4 regions of the Lysobacter humi (ex Lee et al. 2017) genome follow, and region 4 is predicted to be linked to each of the others. Evidence: predicted binding sites of a transcription regulator. Region 4 holds the regulator's gene; each other region holds the start of a gene.

Region 1 (4,188 bases), on a different contig from region 4:
TGACATCGCCGAGCGCGGGCAGCTCGGGCGCGTCGGTGAAGACGGTGCCGGCGCCGAATCCGCGTGCCACCTCCACGTAGGCCGGATCGAGGAAGCTCGGGTGGCTCGGCTCGATCACGTGCCGCAGGGGGCGGCCGTCGAGCGTGCGCGGCAGCAGGTCGAGGAAGGCGGCGAGGTCGTCGGCATCGAAGACGCGGCTCGGCGGCATGTGCCAGAGCACCGGGCCCAGGCGGTCGCCCAGTTCGGCGAGGCCGCCGTTGAGGAAGGCCCACGCCGCCTTGCCGCACCGCGCGAGCGGGCCCCGCTGGGTGATGTGCTGCGGCGCCTTCACCGAGAACACGAAACCGGGCGGCGTCTGCTGCCGCCACTGCGCGTATTCAGATGCACGCCGCGCGCCGTAGAAGGTGCCGTTGATCTCGATCGAACTGAACCGGCGGCTCGCGAACTCGAGCTCGCGGCGCGTGACCAGGCCCTGCGGATAGAACGTGTGGCGCCACGGCGCATAGGTCCAGCCCCCGACACCGATGCGGATGCCGTCGACTGCCGGAACGCCGGAGCCGATCACCCCGGGGGGCGGCACGGCCGGCTCGAAGCGGGGCGTGCGGTCCGACAGCAGCACTTCGTGCGGTCGGCCGTGCATGGTCAGGCGACTCCTTCGCGCCGCTGCAGCGGTCCACCTGCAGACCGACGCCGTGCCACCTCCCGCTTCGGGGAGGCGGTGCAGGCCAGCGTCAGCACGATCGTGTGCAAGGCGTCTCCGGTCAGCTGTTCCAGTCGTCGTCGTTCTCGAACTCGATCAGCACGTCGAGATCGAAGGCGAGCGCTTCGACGGCATCGCGCACGCGGCGCGCCGTGTAGTCGTTCGGCGCCTCGATCTCGAGCTCGTGGACCGGGGCGCCGTGGTCGTCGGGCAGGCCGGCGGAGCTCGAATCGTCATCGTCCATCCGGGGCATCAGGTCGGCGACTTCCTCGACGTGCTCGATGCCATCGATGCTCGAGAGCAGGTTGCCGATGGCGCGGGCGTGGTCGTCGCTTCCGGTCACGCGCATACGCATCACAGGCATGGAATTCGTCCATCGAAAACGGGGGCGGTTTCGAGGCTAGGCACGCTGCGGCAAAGGCTGCGTGATGGAAAAGCGCGTCGACGGAACGATTCAGCGCACGCGTGCGGCGCAGCTGAATGCGAGCTGCGCCGCACGCGCATAGAGGCGCGGCGGGCGGGCGGGCGCGGCGTTTTCTCAATTCGATCGAGCGCGTCGCACCGTCGAGCGACGGGTGGATCGCAGGCTTGCGCCCTGGCCGAATCCACCGGGACGTCACCGCCGAAAGCGTCCGCGCCGCGACCCCGGGCGCGGTCGGCCCACAAAGCGAAACGCCCGCATCGCTGCGGGCGTTTCGAAGGCGCGGGACCGGTCAGTCGACGCGGTTGTCGGGTGCCTTCCAGTCCTCGTTGGGCGGCGAGCTGGAAAAGCCGCTGCCGGGCTGGTTGAGCCCGCTACGCACCGCACCGCCGGTGCCGAACGAGGCCCCGCCGTTGTCGACGCGGATGCGGTTCTCGACGTCGGCGACGCCGCGCACCGCGTCGGCAATGTCCTCGGCGCGGTGCTTCATCCAGCGCTCGGGCACCTCGCCGGTCAGCAGGACGTGCCCATTCTCGACGCGCAGCAGGATCTCGCTCGCGTCGAGCAGGTCGTCGTCCATGAAGCGCTCGTTGAGCTCCTCGGCGATCAGCGAGTCCGAGCGGGTGGCGTTCTTCGGGCCGCGGCCGCGCCGCATCGCACGGTGCGTGCTCTCGCCGATCGAGCGGCCCTCGGCATCGGCGAGGCGGTCGCCGGCGCGGTGCGCGTCGAGCGGGCCTCCGAGCTCGGGCGGGCCGAAGGAATCGTCGCGCCGCGACTCGCCGCCCTGGTGGTCGGTGACCGAGGGCATGTTCTCGTACTGGCGTGCACCGAAGTCACGGTTCGTGCCTTCCCGTGCGTGGGAATCGTGTCGCGTCATGGCTGCGTCTCCGGCATGCGTGAGCGGATGCCGCAGGCTAGGCCGCGCGTCGTGACCGGCGCGCCAACATCGTGAACAAGGCAGCCAACGGCCGCTTCCCGGGCGGTTAAAGGACGCCCGTCACAGGCCGATAGGAAAGGGGTCGAAGCGTTCCCCCGTCGTCGCAGGAGTTACAGGGATGTACCTGATCATCGGTGCCGTCGTGGTCATCGGCAGCGTGCTCGGTGGCTTCATGATGGTCGGCGGCCAGATCATGGCGCTGTGGCACGTCAACGAGATCATCGTGATCTGCGGCGCCGCGCTCGGCTCGTGGATCATCGCCACGCCAATGAAGGTCATCAAGGCGTCTCTCGCCGGCATCAAGGGTGTCTTCGGCGGCCCGAAGTACAAGCGCGAGGACTACATCGACCTGCTCAAGCTCATCTACGAGCTGCTGGTGAAGATGCGCCGCGAAGGCATGATGGCCATCGAGGCACATATCGAGAATCCGAAGGACAGCGCCGTCTTCCAGAAGTATTCGAAGGTGCTGGGCGACCACCACATGGTCGACTTCATCACCGACTGCCTGCGTCTGATCGTGGGCGGGAACCTGGCGCCGCACGAGCTCGAATCCCTGCTCGAGTACGAGCTGGAGACGCACCACCACGAAGCGCTGGAACCGGCCCATTCGGTGCAGAAGGTCGGCGACGCGCTGCCGGGCTTCGGCATCGTCGCGGCGGTGCTGGGCATCATCAACACCATGTCCATCGTCGGTAGTGCGCCACCGGCCGAGATCGGCCAGAAGGTGGCCTCCGCGCTGGTGGGCACGTTCCTCGGCATCCTCGTGTCCTACGGCTTCGTCGGCCCGATCGCGAGCGCGATGGAGAACCGCGCGCACGAGGACGGGAAGGCCTTCGAGGTGGTGAAGATGGCGCTGATCGCCTCGTTGCGCGGCTATGCGCCGAGCGTGGCGATCGAGTTCGCGCGCAAGCTGCTGTTCTCCGACGTGCGCCCGACGTTCCAGGACCTCGAGGCCGACCTCAAGGCCGCGAAGGGCTGACGCGACGATGGCCGCCCAACAGCCGCAGGCGCCGATCATCATCGTGCGCAAGAAGAAGGGCGGTGGCGGCGGCCACCACGGCGGCTCGTGGAAGGTCGCCTACGCCGACTTCGTGACCGCGATGATGGCCTTCTTCATGGTGATGTGGCTGGTCACCAGCACGCCCGAGGAGAAGCTCGGCGGCATCGCCGACTACTTCAAGAACCCGAGCGCCGTGCAGGGCAAGACCAGTACCGCCGTGCCGGGGCGCATGGGCCCGGGCGGCGCGGGCGATTCGCCGGTCAAGATCTTCTCGCAGGTGCGCAATCCGCCGGGCGCGGGCGACGCGAAGATCCCCGGGATCGGCAGCGGCAAGACGGGGCAGGAGAAGCAGGACGCGAAGTCCGCCGCGCAGGAAAAGCAGGACAAGCAGAAGCTCGAGGAGCTGCGCGTCAAGCTCAACAAGGCGATCGCCGCCAGCCAGGCGATGGCGCCGTTCAAGGACCAGCTGCTGATCGACATCACGCCCGAGGGGCTGCGCATCCAGATCATCGACGCGCTCAACCGCCCGATGTTCGACCTCGGTTCGCCCGAGCTGAAGGGCTACACGCGGCAGATCCTGATCGAGCTCGCGGCCTACCTCGACCAGGTACCCAACCGCGTGGCCATCGCGGGCCATACCGACGTGACGCCCTACAGCGCCAGGATCGGCTACAGCAACTGGGAGCTGTCGGCCGAGCGCGCGAACGCCGCGCGCCGCGCCCTGATCGAAGGCGGCTACGGCGCGGGCAAGCTCGCGCGCATCGTCGGCCTTGCCGATTCGGTGCCCTTCAACAAGCAGGATCCGGCGGATCCGAAGAACCGCCGCATCAGCCTCGTCGTGCTGAGCCAGGAGGCCGAGCGCGCGGCTGCGCAGAGCGATGCGCCGCGCGTGGCGGGCGATGGCCGCGCGGCCGATCCGGCGCCGCTGCCGCGACCGGGCGGCCTGCCGGTGCGCAAGGCGGGCATCGCGGCGCGGCAGATCCACTGACGCACTACGGCGGGCAGCTGGACTCGCGGAACCGATAGCCCTGCGCGGGCAGCAGGTCGGCGAGCGCCGCGACCGGGATGCCGTAGCGCGGCATCGCCCCGGCCGGCGTGTCGACGTACGTGCCGGAGCCCAGCGCTTCGGC
Region 2 (4,188 bases), on a different contig from region 4:
GCAGCTCACCCAGGAGACCATCGCGGCGCGCCTGGGCGTGCGGCGCGAAGGCGTCACCGAAGCCGCGCGGCGCCTGCAGGACCTCGGCCTGATCCGCTACTCGCGCGGTCGCATCTCGATCGTCGATCGTGCCGGCCTGGAGCGCCAGTCCTGCGAGTGCTACGCCGTGGTGCGCGCCGAATACGACCGCCTGCTGCCGCCCGCGCTGGCGACGGCCTGATGGAGCTCTGCGTCTACAGCGGCGCCGGCGGCGTGCTCGTCTTTGTGCCCGAGCCCTGCCGGCCGCCGCTCGAGGCGGAACAGTCGTTCGGCCCGCTGCATGAGCAGGGGCGCATGCGCGCTGAAACCACGAGCGCGTGGGCCGGCATTCTGGAGCAGATCGACCGGCACCTGTTCGCCGTGGTGTCGCCCGACGCCGTCGAAGGCCTGCTCCACGGATCGCGGGATCCCGCGACCTAGGCCACGCGCCGCGGCTCGCGCCGCGATCCGCGCGATATCCAGCGAATCAATGCACCGTGCGCGCCGCGGCATGCACGCGGTTGCGTCCGTGCTGCTTGGCCGCGTACATCGCCTGGTCGGCGCGCAGCACGAGGCTGGAGACGTCGTCGTCGGGCTGGAGGGCGGCGACACCGGCCGAGAAGGTCAGCGGCCGCGACGCCGCATCGATGCCGCGCGTGGCCTGGAGCAGGGATTCGACGCGCGTGACCGCCTGCGGCAGCGTCAGCCCGAGCATCACGATGAGGAACTCCTCGCCGCCCCAGCGCCCCATCAGGTCGGTGTCGCGCAGGTGCATCCGCGCGTGGTCGGCGAAGGTCCACAGCACCGCATCGCCCTGCGCATGGCCGAGCGAGTCGTTGATCTGCTTGAAGTGGTCGATGTCGATCACGGCGACGCAGAAGCCCGTGCCGCAGGCCCCGGCCGAGCCGCGCAGGCCTTCGAGGCGTTGCATCATCGAGCGGCGGTTCGGCAGGCCCGTCAGTTCATCGGTGGTGGCGAGGCGCTGGACCTCCGCGAGCGCCTGCCGCAGCCGCTCCCCCTTGTCACGCAGCGAAGACCGCAGCGCGGACAGGCGCGCGGCGACGACCGCGAACGCCGAGAGCAGCACCACGGACATCACCAGGTTGATGACGTCGAGCGGAAGGCTCGCGGCCGGCGGCTCGTCGCCGGAGGGCGCGAGGCCGAGGATGTGCGCGCCCGTCACCGCGACGAGGCTCAGCGAGGCGAACAGCGCGAGCCCGACGATCCTCCGCCGCGGCAGCGCGAACGCTCCGAACGCGAAGATCAGCAGCAACGGAAAGAGCGTCACGGTCCGGATCGGGCCGCAGATCAGGTAGCCCCAGCAGACCGCGACGATCGCCATCGCGATCTGCCATTCGGTGAGCGCCGGGTCGCGCAGGCGCTCGCTCCAGCCACTGCGCAGCGCGACGTAGGCGGTGACGATGCCGCTCGCCACGAAGGCCGCCCACGGCACGAGATGCGCGGCGCGCATCCAGCCGTGGTCGATGCCCCAGACCATCAGCGCGGCGGCCGCGGCGTACACGCCGCCGGCGGTCACCCATTGCAGCAGGCGGATGCGGCGTCGCGGATCACGCCCGGCGACGAGCGCGAGCACGCGCTCGCGCCCGCCGGGGCCGCGCGGGCGACCGGGCGCCGGGGTCTCGGCGATGCTGCGGCTCGTAATCACGGGGCTCCGGGCCGACCCGGTCGGGTCACGCGCCATTATCGGCAGGCGCCGACCCGATCTTGAGACGGGCGTCGCAGGTCGCGAGGCGCGTACCCGCAGGGCCCCCTACGCTGCGGATCCGCGGGACGGCCCGGGGCACCCTTCACGTTCCGAGTGCGCGCGCCAGATAGGGCGCCGTACGGCTGTCGCTCGCACGCGCGATGTCCCCGGGCGTTCCGCAGGCCACCAGTCGCCCGCCCTGCTCGCCCGCACCCGGCCCGACGTCGATCACCCAGTCAGCCTGCGCCACCACCCGCATCTCGTGCTCGACGAGCACCACGGTGCCGCCGGCGTCGACCAGCCCGTGCAGCTGCGTCATCAGGCGATCGACATCGGCGGGGTGCAGGCCGGTCGTCGGCTCGTCGAGCACGTAGAGTGCGCGGCCGCGCTGGCTGCGCTGCAGCTCGGTGGCGAGCTTGATGCGCTGCGCCTCGCCGCCGGAGAGTTCCGTGGCGGGCTGTCCGAGGCGCAGGTAACCGAGGCCAATGTCGCGCAAGAGCTCGAGCGGGCGCCGGATGGCGGGCTCATCGGCGAAGAACTCCGCAGCTTCCTCGACGCTCATCGCGAGGACGTCCGCGATCGAGCGCTCGCGCCATCTCACCTTGAGCGTGGCCTCGTTGTAGCGCGCGCCGTGGCACGTCGGGCACGGCGCGTACACGCTGGGCATGAAGAGCAGCTCGACGCTGACGAAGCCCTCGCCCTCGCACGTCTCGCAACGGCCCTTGGCGACATTGAACGAGAAGCGCCCGGCATCGAAGCGCCGGCGGCGCGCCTCGGGCGTGGCCGCGAACAGCTTGCGGACGTGGTCGAAGAGCCCGGTGTAGGTCGCGAGGTTCGAGCGCGGCGTGCGGCCGATGGGCTTCTGGTCCACACGAACGAGGCGGCGCACAAGCTCGAGATCGCCGTCGAGATGGCCCTGCGTGCGCGTCTCCACGACCGGGCCCGCGGCCTCGTCGGCCGCATCGTGCTCGTCCTCCGGCTCGTGGCCGAGATGCCCGCAGACGAGCTCGACGAGCGCCTGGCTCACCAGGCTCGACTTCCCCGAGCCCGATACGCCCGTCACCGCGGTAAGCACGCCGAGCGGAATGCGCGCATCGAGGCCATGCAGGTTGTTGCGATGGATGCCGCGCAGCTCGAGCCAGCCGGTCGGCCTGCGCGGCGTGCGCATGGGCACCGTGTCCCCGGCGAACAGGTAGCGCGCGGTGCTCGACTCGGCCACGTTGCGCAGCCCGTCGGGCACGCCGCTGTAGAGGATGCGGCCGCCGCGCTCGCCGGCACCGGGGCCGACGTCGACCAGCCAGTCCGCGCGCCGCATGGTCTCGAGATCGTGCTCGACGACGAACAGCGAATTGCCTGCACGACGCAGCGCGTCGAGCGCATCGAGCAGCGCTTCGCCGTCGGCAGGATGCAGGCCTGCGGTCGGCTCGTCGAGCACATAGACGACGCCGAACAGGTTCGAGCGGATCTGCGTGGCCAGGCGCAGGCGCTGCAGTTCGCCGGGCGAGAGCGTGGGCGTGCTCCGGTCCATCGAGAGGTAGCCGAGCCCGAGGCCCTGCAAGGTGCCGATACGCGCGATGAGATCGGCGGCGATCCGCTGCGCGGCAAGGCGCTTTTCCTCCGACAGCTCGGGCGTGCGATGCACGTCGGGCGCCGCGGCGTGCGTCGCGTGGCCGGCGGCGCCGCGGCGCGCGCGATCGCGTTTCGTCGCCTCGCGCCCTCGCGCGCTCTCGCCTGCACCGGCGACGGGTGCCGTCTCGAAGCGTCCGTCGGCGATCGGCTGCAGCAACGCGGCGACGCGGTCGAACGACATCCGGGACAGCGTGCCGATGTCGACGCCGGCGAACGTCACGCCCAGCGCCTCGCGGCGCAGGCGCTTGCCGTCGCAGACCGGGCACAGGCTGCCGACCATGTAGCGCGAGACGCGGCGCTTCATGAGCGCACTCTGCGTGGTGGCGAACGTATGCAGTACGTACCGGCGCGCGCCCATGAAGGTGCCCATGTAGGCGGGCTCCAGCTTCTTCTTCAGAGCAGCGCGCGTCTCGGCGGGCGTGAAGCCGGGGTAGACCGGCGCGGTGGGCTGTTCCTCGGTGAAGAGGATCCAGTCGCGCTCCGTCTTCGGCAGGTCCTTCCACGGGCGGTCGACGTCATAGCCGAGCGTGACCAGGATGTCGCGCAGGTTCTGGCCATGCCAGGCCGGCGGCCACGCCGCGATCGCCTTCTCGCGGATGCTCAGCGACGGGTCGGGCACCATCGAGGCCTCGGTCACCTCGTACACGTGCCCCAGGCCGTGGCAGTGCGGGCAGGCGCCCTGCGGCGTGTTCGGCGAGAAGTCCTCGGCATAGAGCATCGCCTGCCCGGGCGGATAGTGGCCGGCGCGCGAATACATCATGCGCACCAAGCTCGACAGCGTGGTCACGCTGCCGACCGTCGAGCGCGTGCTCGTCGCGCCGCGCTGCTGCTGGAGC
Region 3 (4,188 bases), on a different contig from region 4:
TACGCCGAGGTCGCGGATGCGCTGCAGCACCGGGAAGGCGCGCGCCGGATCCATCAGCGAGCCCTCGGTGATCTCGAGCATCAGGCGCACGTCGTTGCCCGACCACAGCGACAGCGCGTCCTCGACCAGCTCGGGCAGGTCCGCATGCGCCGCGAGCATGCCCGGAAGGTTCACCGACACCACGCGCGGTACGGCGTCCGCCGGCCAACGGGCCGCCTGGCGCAGCGCGCTGTTGAGTGCCCAGACGGTCAGCTTCTTGATCTGGCCGACGCGCTCGGCGACCGGGATGAACACCGCGGGCGACACCACGCCGCGCGAGAGGCTGGTCCAGCGCATCAAGGCCTCAGCGCCCTCCGGCCGACGATCGTCGACACGCACTTTAGGCTGGAAGGCGAGCTGCATCTCGCCGCGCTCGATCGCGCCGCCCAGCTGCAGTTCCAGGTCCCACAGGTCGGAGATGTCGAGGTCGGCGTCGGCATCCGGCGCGAACGCATGGCGCAGGCCATCGCGGCGGGCACGCAGCAGGGCCGCCTCCGCGCGCCGCAGCAGGTGCTCGGCATGCGTCGCGTGCAGCGGACACATCGCGATGCCGATGCTGACGGGCACGTGCAGTCGCACGGTTGACGCCTGCAGCGGAACGTCGAGCAGGCGGAACAGCTTCTGCACCGCGAGCTCGACGTGCCCGCGATTGAACATGCCGGTCAGCAGCAGCGCGAAGCGGTCGTCACCGATGCGCGCCACGAAGTCCTGCCGCCGCGCAACGGCCTTCAGCTGCGCAGCGAGGTGACGAAGCATCTCGTCGCCCACCCGGTAGCCGTGCAGGCCGTTCACCTGCACGAAGCCTTCGATGTCCACCACCAGCAGCGCCATCGCCGACTTGTGCTCGCACGCGGCCACCACCTGCCGGCCCAGCAGCGGCATGAACCCCTGCCGCGAGCGCAGGCCGGTGACCTCGTCGTCGATCTGCACGGTCAGTCCAGGAACAGCGCGGCGCGGTCGATGCCGTACGCGCCCTGCGGCAGGCCGCCGCGCACGCCGAGCGGGCGGCCGTCGGCGTCCACCTCGACATCGGCGAGGTCGACCAGGGTGAATTCCGCAAGGGGGCGCTTGTCCGCCCCGAGGATCAGCATGACGCGGGGCTTCAGGCGCTTGAGCGAATCCACCGACACGACGACGCCGACCGTCCCGTCGGTGAGCTCGACCAGCGAGCCGGTCGGATAGATGCCGCAGGTGCGGATGAACTGCTCGACGAGCTCGGACTGGAAGAGCCGGTCGCGTGCGTCGTAGAGCTCCATCACCGCCTGGTGCGGCGACCGGCTCGCGGCATAGGGCCGCACGCTGATCATCGCGTCATAGCTGTCGACGAGCCCGGCGATGCGCGCGAAGAGCGGGATCGCGCCGCCCCTGAGGCCGTCGGGATAGCCGCTGCCGTCGAAGCGCTCGTGATGGCTGGCGACCATGTCGCGCACGCGGCGCGGGAACCCGCCGCCGGCGTCGAGGATCTTGCAGCCCTCGGCGACGTGGCTGCGCAGGCGTGCGATCTCGTGCTCGCTGAGCGGTCCGGGCTTGACGAGCAATGCCTGGGGCAGGCGCACCTTCCCAACGTCGCACAGCAATGCCCCGAGCGAGAGCTCGCGCAGGTCCTCGCGCTCCAGGCCCAGGTGGCAGCCGAACGTCGCCGCCCAGATCGAGCAGGCCAGCGCATGCTGGTAGACGTAGTCGCCCTTGCGGCGCATCTCCATCACCCAGGGCAGCGCGAGCGGATTGCGGGTGATCGAGTCGAGCATCAGGTCGACGCCCTGCGCGAGCTTGTCCGCGTCGAGCTTGCCGCCGCTGCGCACCTCCTCCATGACCTCGCGGATGCCGGCCTGCAGGCCCTCGTGCGCCTGCTCGGCCCGCGAGAGCTCGGGGCCGAACAGCTGTGCGGGCACCCATTCGCGCCCGTCCCGCACCACGGGAGGTGCGGGCGGCAGCTCGACCTCGCTTTCCAGCACGACGTGGCGCAATGCCGGCGCCTTGCCACGCACCACGTCGACATAGACGTGCCGGCACAGCGCGCGCAGGCGGTCGAGATCGACCTCGCGAAGCAGCAGCACGCCTTCGAGCGGAAACCCCGAGCCGATCCACGACCGGTCGAGGCGTGAGACGAACATCCCGACTTCCAGCCCCGCCACCGCGATGCGCAGCTCCTGGGAGAACGGCTCGGTCACGGCCATCGTGCGTCCCCGACGGACCGGACCGGTGCGGCGTGGCGACGACGGCGCAGCGCCCGCGCGGGCACACCCGCCCGCGCGCCATGGCGCAATGCCCCTGCTGGCCGCCTGCCTCGCACCACTCGAATTCCCCCCGGATCCGGGGACGTTAACGGCCCGTGCAACGCCGGCTTGAGGCCCGCAAACACGGAGCCCGGCAGGTGCCGGGCTCCGGGGTCGATCAATCGCAGCGGCCAATCAGTCCGCAAGACCCTCGCCGGTGCCCGCTGCATCCGGATCGTGGCCGGCGACGATCAGCACGTGCTCGTCGATCGACGGATCGACATCGCCCTCGACCGGCACCGCGGGGCCGCTGAGCATTTCGTCGTCCTCTTCCAGCGACACGTCCACGCGCTCGATCGCCTGCAAGCACTCGTCGGCGGCCAGCTTGATCAGCGTGACGCCCTGCGTGTTGCGGCTCACCTGCGAGATCTCGGACGCTCGCGTGCGCACCAGAGTGCCGCGGTCGGAGATGAGCAGCACCTCGTGGTGATCGCTGAGCTGGATCGCGCCGACGAGCTCGCCGTTGCGGTCCGTGGTCTTCAGTGCGATCACGCCCTGCGTGCCACGGCCCTTGCGCGGGTACTCGTCGAGCGGCGTGCGCTTGCCGAAGCCGCGCTCGCTGGCGGTGAGGATGTCGCCCTCGCCGTCGACCACGATCAGGCTGACCACCTTCGCGCCGTCGCTGCCCTCCTCGCCCTCGGCCAGGCGCATGCCGCGCACGCCGGTGGCGGTGCGGCCCATCGGGCGCACCTCGGACTCGGCAAAGCGCACGCCCTTGCCGTTGCTCGCGAACAGCATGATGTCGCGCGTGCCGTCGGTCAGCTCGGCGTTGACGAGCGCATCGCCCTCGTCGAGCGAGATGGCGATCTTGCCGCGCGCCAGCCGGAACGCGAACTCGGTGAGCGGTGTCTTCTTGACCGTGCCATTGCGCGTGGCGAAGAAGACGAACTGGCCTTCGGTGTACTCGCGCACCGGCACCACGGCCTGCACCTGCTCGCCGGCTTCCAGCGGGATCCAGTTGATGATCGGACGGCCGCGCGACGTCGGGCCCGCCTCGGGCAACTGGTGCACCGGCAGCCAGAACACGCGACCGGTGCTCGTGAACGTGAGCAGCGTGTCGTGCGTATTCACCAGCCACAACTGGTCGATGAAGTCCTCGTCCTTCGTCTTGGCGGCATTGCGACCGCGGCCGCCGCGCTTCTGCGCGCGATAGGCCGCCACCGGCTGGCGCTTGGCGTAGCCGGCGTGCGAGAGCGTGACCACCACGTCTTCCGGCGCGATCAGGTCGAGGATGTCAAGGTCTTCCTCACTCTCGCGGATCTCGCTGCGGCGCGCGTCGCCGAACTCTTCCTTCAGCTCCAGCAGCTCGGTGCGGATCACCTCGCGCAGGCGGTCGGGGTTGACGAGGATCTCGATCAGGGCGCGGATCGTCTCCAGCAGCTCCTTGTACTCGTCGGTGAGCTTCTCCTGCTCCAACCCGGTCAGGCGGTGCAGGCGCATCTCGAGGATCTGCTGCGCCTGCGTCTCGGTGAGCTGGTAGCGCGACGTGCCGTTCTCGTCGACCAGACCGACGCCGTTGGGCAGGTCGTCCGGGCGCGACGCATCCGCACCGGCGGCCGACAGCAGCGCGCTGACGAGCCCCGGTTCCCACGTGCGGGCGAGCATGCGCTCACGCGCCTCCACCGGGTTCGCCGACGTCTTGATCAGGTCGATCATCTCGTCGATGTTGGCGAGCGCGACCGTGAGGCCTTCCAAGATGTGGGCGCGCGCGCGGGCCTTGCGCAGGTCGTAGATCGTGCGGCGGGTGACGACCTCGCGGCGGTGACGCACGAAGGCCTCGAGGATCTCCTTGAGGTTCAGCACGCGCGGGCGGCCGTCGATGAGCGCGACCATGTTGATGCCGAACACCGACTCCATCTGCGTCTGCTGATAG
Region 4 (4,188 bases):
TGGCTGCGCGCCACGCGCAACCTGCGCAGCCTGCTCGTGCTGCCCGCCAACCTGCAGACGCAGGACATGGCGGAGGCCGTGCGCCGCTACCGCATGGCGCAGCCGGAAGCCGTCGTGCTGACCAAGCTCGACGAGACCGGCCGCCTCGGCGGCGCGCTCTCGGTCGCGATCAAGCATGGCCTGCCTCTTGCATACACCACGGCAGGCCAGCAGGTGCCGGCCGATCTCGAAGCCGCCGACGCCTCCCGCCTGGTCCTCCAGCTCGAAAAACTCCGTCGCGCCGCCGACAACCCGCTCGCCACCGAGGAACGCCATGTCGTCGCCTAACCCCATCGCCTCCTCCGCGCGCGTGTCCGCGAACGATCCGGGCCCCGTCCGCGTCATCGCTGTCGCGAGCGGCAAGGGCGGCGTCGGCAAGACGTCGGTCTCCGTCAACCTGGCGATGTCGCTCCAGAACGCCGGCCAGCGCACGCTGCTGCTCGACACCGACCTCGGCCTCGCCAACGTCGACGTGATGCTCGGCCTGTCGCCGCGCTTCACCCTGAGCGATGTCTTCGCCGGCCGCTGCGACCTCGCCGACACGCTGCTCGAAGGCCCCAACGGCCTGCTCGTGGTGCCCGCCGCGAGCGGCAAGCGCCACATGACCGAACTGACCCCGGCGCAGCACGTCGGCCTCGTGCACGCCTTCAGCCAGCTCGACGTGCCGATCGACGTGATGATCATCGACAACGCCGCCGGCATCTCCGACAGCGTGCTGACCTTCTGCCAGGCCGCGCAGGACGTGATCGTGGTGGTCTGCGACGAGCCGGCCTCGGTCACCGACGCCTACGCGCTGATCAAGGTGCTCTCGCGCGAGCGCGGCGTCACCCGCGTGCAGGTGCTCGCCAACCAGGTCGGCCATCCGAGCGAGGGCCGCCAGCTGTTCGAGAAGCTCGAGCGCGTCACCTCGAAGTTCCTCGACGTCACCCTCAACTACCTCGGCGCGATCCCGCGCGACGAGTGGCTGCGCCGCGCGATCCAGCGCCAGGAAGCCTGCGTCGACGCCTTCCCCGCGGCGCCCGCCTCGATGGCCTTCCGCGAGATCGCCAAGCGCGCCGGCCAGTGGCAGACGCCGACCGGCCCGCGCGGCCACGTGGAGTTCTTCATGGAACGCCTGATCCCCGCTGCCCGGAGCGCGACCGCATGAGCACCCCCGCGACGGCCATGAAGGCCAACCAGTACCGCGCCACGCGGCAGACCGCGGAAGCGTTCGACGCGACCGCGATCGTCACCCGCCACGGCGAGCTCGTGCGCCGCATCGCGCACCACCTCGCCGCGCGGCTGCCGGCGAGCGTCGAGGTCGACGACCTCATACAGGCCGGCATGCTCGGCCTGATCGAGGCCGCGAAGAACTTCCAGGCCGACCAGGGCGCGGCGTTCGAGACGTATGCCTCCATCCGCATCCGCGGCGCGATGATCGACGAGATCCGCCGGGGCGACTGGGTGCCGCGCAGCGTGCATCGCCGCTACCGCGACGTCGTCGCCGCCACGCGCCAGGTCGAGCAGGCCAACGGCCGCGCGGCGAACGCGAACGAGATCGCGCAGGTGCTCGGCGTCTCGCTCGACGACTACCACCACATGCTCGAGGACGCCTCGCGCGGCCAGCTGCTCTCGCTCGACGAGCAGATGGACGACTTCGACGGCGAGCCGCGGCTGGCCGCGAGCTGCAACCTCACCCCCGCCCGCGAGCTGGAGCACACCGTGTTCCGCCAGGCGCTCGGCGAGGCGATCGGCGACCTGCCCGAGCGCGAGCAGCTCGTGCTCTCGCTCTACTACGAGCAGGAGATGAACCTGCGCGAGATCGGCGCGGTGCTGTCGATCAGCGAATCGCGCGTCTGCCAGATCCACGGCCAGGCGATGCTTCGGCTTCGCGGGCGTCTGGGTGACTGGCGCGACACCGCGGTGGAGCAGGCGCAGGCGTGATGAAAATCACGTTCGCGGGCTGAAAGGTCGGCGAACGGGTCGTGTAGTACGCGGTATCGAGCAGAGGCGCGGCATCGGGCCAGCGCCAACGCCGCGAGCGGGTGACGCAGCGCGTGGCGACGCGGCGGGACACACCGCGACCGAATTTCTTCCTGGCGCCCTCAAGACCCGGCACGCGACGCCGATAGCAGACTGAGGAACGCGGAGAGCCCTCACCCATGGACAAGAACATCAGGATCCTGATCGTCGACGACTTCTCCACGATGCGCCGCATCGTGAAGAACCTGCTCAACGACCTCGGTTTCTTCAACACGACCGAAGCCGAAGACGGCAACAGCGCGCTCGTCGAGCTGCGCAAGGCCAAGTTCGACCTCGTCATCACCGACTGGAACATGCCTGGCATGCCGGGCATCGACCTGCTCAAGAACGTCCGCGCCGACGCCGCGCTGTGCAAGATCCCGGTGCTGATGGTGACGGCCGAAGCCAAGCGCGAGCAGATCATCGAGGCCGCGCAGGCCGGCGTGAACGGCTACGTGATCAAGCCGTTCACCGCGGGCACCCTGGCCGACAAGCTCGCCAAGATCTTCGAGCGCATCGAGGCCGCGGCATGACCGCCGCGCCCGGCATCGCCGAGCCGGAACGCAGCGCGGTCATCGCCAAGCTGCAGGCCGCGTTGTGGGCGCTGGAGCACGACGACAACGCCGCCTGGCGCGCGAACGTCGACGAGCTGATCGAATGGCGCACGCAGCCGCTGGTGCAGGGCTTCGTGCGGCTCGCGCGCGAGCTCGCCTCGGCGCTGGGCGACGACGGCCGCGGTGCGGGCGCGGCCTCGCTGCCGGACGCCTGCGCGCGCCTCGAGCACGTGGTGCACCTCACCGAGACCTCGAGCATGCGCACGCTCGACCTGATCGATGAATGCGGCCGCCTGCTGGGCGCGCTGCCGGAGCCGCAGGACGATGCGCAGCGCGAAGCACTCGCCGGGCTGCGTACCCGTTTTTCCGAAATGACGCTCGCTCAGGGCTACCAGGACCTCACCGGGCAGATCATCCTGCGCGTGGTGGAGCTGGTGCGCGCGGTGCACGCGGGCCTCGGTGACATCGTCGCCGCGCAGGAGCCGCTGCAACTCAACAACGGCAACCGCGGCACCGGGCCGTCGCTGGCCGGCCTCGATCCGACGCCGGCCACGCAGGACGGCGCCGACGACCTGCTCGCGGAACTGGGGCTCTGAGCGATGGGCGGTCTCGACGGCGGCGCCTCGGACATCCGCGCGGACTTCATCATCGAAGCCCGCGAGATCATCGACCAGCTCGGTGAGCAGATGGTCGTGCTCGAGCGCGCGCCCGAAGACCGCGACGCGCTCAACACCGTCTTCCGCGGCTTCCACACGGTCAAGGGCGGCGCCGGCTTCCTGGACTTCGCGCCGATGGTCACGCTCTGCCACGCCGTCGAGGACCGCCTCGACGTCGCGCGCAACGGCCAACTGCCGCTCGACGCCATGGCCTTCGACGGCGCGCAGCAGGCGCTCGACCTGCTCGCCGACATGCTCGACTGCGTGGCCAACGGCCGCGAGCTTCCCGCCGTCCCGCACTTCCTGCTGGACAGCATGCACATCGACGGGGCTTCTCCGGCCTCTCCCGGCGCGGCACCGAAGGCCGCGACGGTCGAGATGCCGGAGAACCTCGACGATCTCGACTTCGACGCCCTGCTCGACAGCCTGCATGGCAAGGGCGCGTTGCCGACCACGCTGCCGGTGGCCGAGCCGGTGCCTGTCGCCGCGCCGGTCGCGATCGTGCCGGCGCCGCAGCCGGCGCCTGTCGCGCGTCCCGAGCCGGTGGCCGGTGGACGCCGCAGCCCGGCCGCGAACGATGCCGGCGAGACGACGGTGCGCGTGGACGTGCGCCGCCTGGACGCGATGGTCAACCTCGTCGGCGAGCTCGTGCTGGCGCGCAACCGTCTGAAGACGATCCGCCCGCGCCTGCGCGACGAGGACCTCGACCGCGCGGTGACGGCGCTCGACGCCGCGACCTCGCGCCTGCAGTCGGCGGTGATGACCGCGCGCATGCAGCCGGTCGGCCGCGTGTTCTCTCGCTTTCCCAAGCTCGCCCGCGACGTCGCGCGGCAGGTGCAGAAATCCGTCGAGCTGGAAGTCATTGGCGCCGAGACCGAGCTCGACCGCAACCTCGTGGAGGCCCTGTCCGACCCGCTGGTACACCTCGTGCGCAATGC

Evidence for each region. The regulator FliA, encoded in region 4, starts transcription of late flagellar genes. The targets are predictions, from matches to a motif close to TAAAGTTTNNCNNNCNNNGGCCGATAA.
Region 1: the regulator FliA is predicted to act here: its motif matches at 2,106-2,132, upstream of motA (flagellar motor stator protein MotA).
Region 2: the regulator FliA is predicted to act here: its motif matches at 1,720-1,746, upstream of ACYVJJ_RS07410 (GGDEF domain-containing protein).
Region 3: the regulator FliA is predicted to act here: its motif matches at 2,362-2,388, upstream of ACYVJJ_RS12050 (HD-GYP domain-containing protein).

What each region holds. Positions count from the first base shown of each region.
Region 1 covers NZ_BAAGTR010000009.1:61,728-65,915, forward strand. The annotation lists gene ACYVJJ_RS07085 (DUF72 domain-containing protein) at 1-640, opposite strand, end outside; gene ACYVJJ_RS07090 (hypothetical protein) at 762-1,064, opposite strand; gene ACYVJJ_RS07095 (BON domain-containing protein) at 1,414-1,998, opposite strand; gene motA (flagellar motor stator protein MotA) at 2,177-3,037, shown strand; gene motB (flagellar motor protein MotB) at 3,045-4,046, shown strand; gene ACYVJJ_RS07110 (hypothetical protein) at 4,051-4,188, opposite strand, start outside.
Region 2 covers NZ_BAAGTR010000009.1:117,612-121,799, reverse strand. The annotation lists gene ACYVJJ_RS07420 (Crp/Fnr family transcriptional regulator) at 1-220, shown strand, start outside; gene ACYVJJ_RS07415 (hypothetical protein) at 220-459, shown strand; gene ACYVJJ_RS07410 (GGDEF domain-containing protein) at 506-1,684, opposite strand; gene ACYVJJ_RS07405 (excinuclease ABC subunit UvrA) at 1,827-4,188, opposite strand, start outside.
Region 3 covers NZ_BAAGTR010000012.1:215,357-219,544, forward strand. The annotation lists gene ACYVJJ_RS12045 (putative bifunctional diguanylate cyclase/phosphodiesterase) at 1-969, opposite strand, end outside; gene ACYVJJ_RS12050 (HD-GYP domain-containing protein) at 972-2,216, opposite strand; gene gyrA (DNA gyrase subunit A) at 2,451-4,188, opposite strand, start outside.
Region 4 covers NZ_BAAGTR010000015.1:20,020-24,207, forward strand. The annotation lists gene ACYVJJ_RS14960 (AAA family ATPase) at 1-327, shown strand, start outside; gene ACYVJJ_RS14965 (MinD/ParA family protein) at 314-1,186, shown strand; gene ACYVJJ_RS14970 (RNA polymerase sigma factor FliA) at 1,183-1,962, shown strand; gene cheY (chemotaxis response regulator CheY) at 2,181-2,573, shown strand; gene ACYVJJ_RS14980 (protein phosphatase CheZ) at 2,570-3,190, shown strand; gene ACYVJJ_RS14985 (chemotaxis protein CheA) at 3,194-4,188, shown strand, end outside.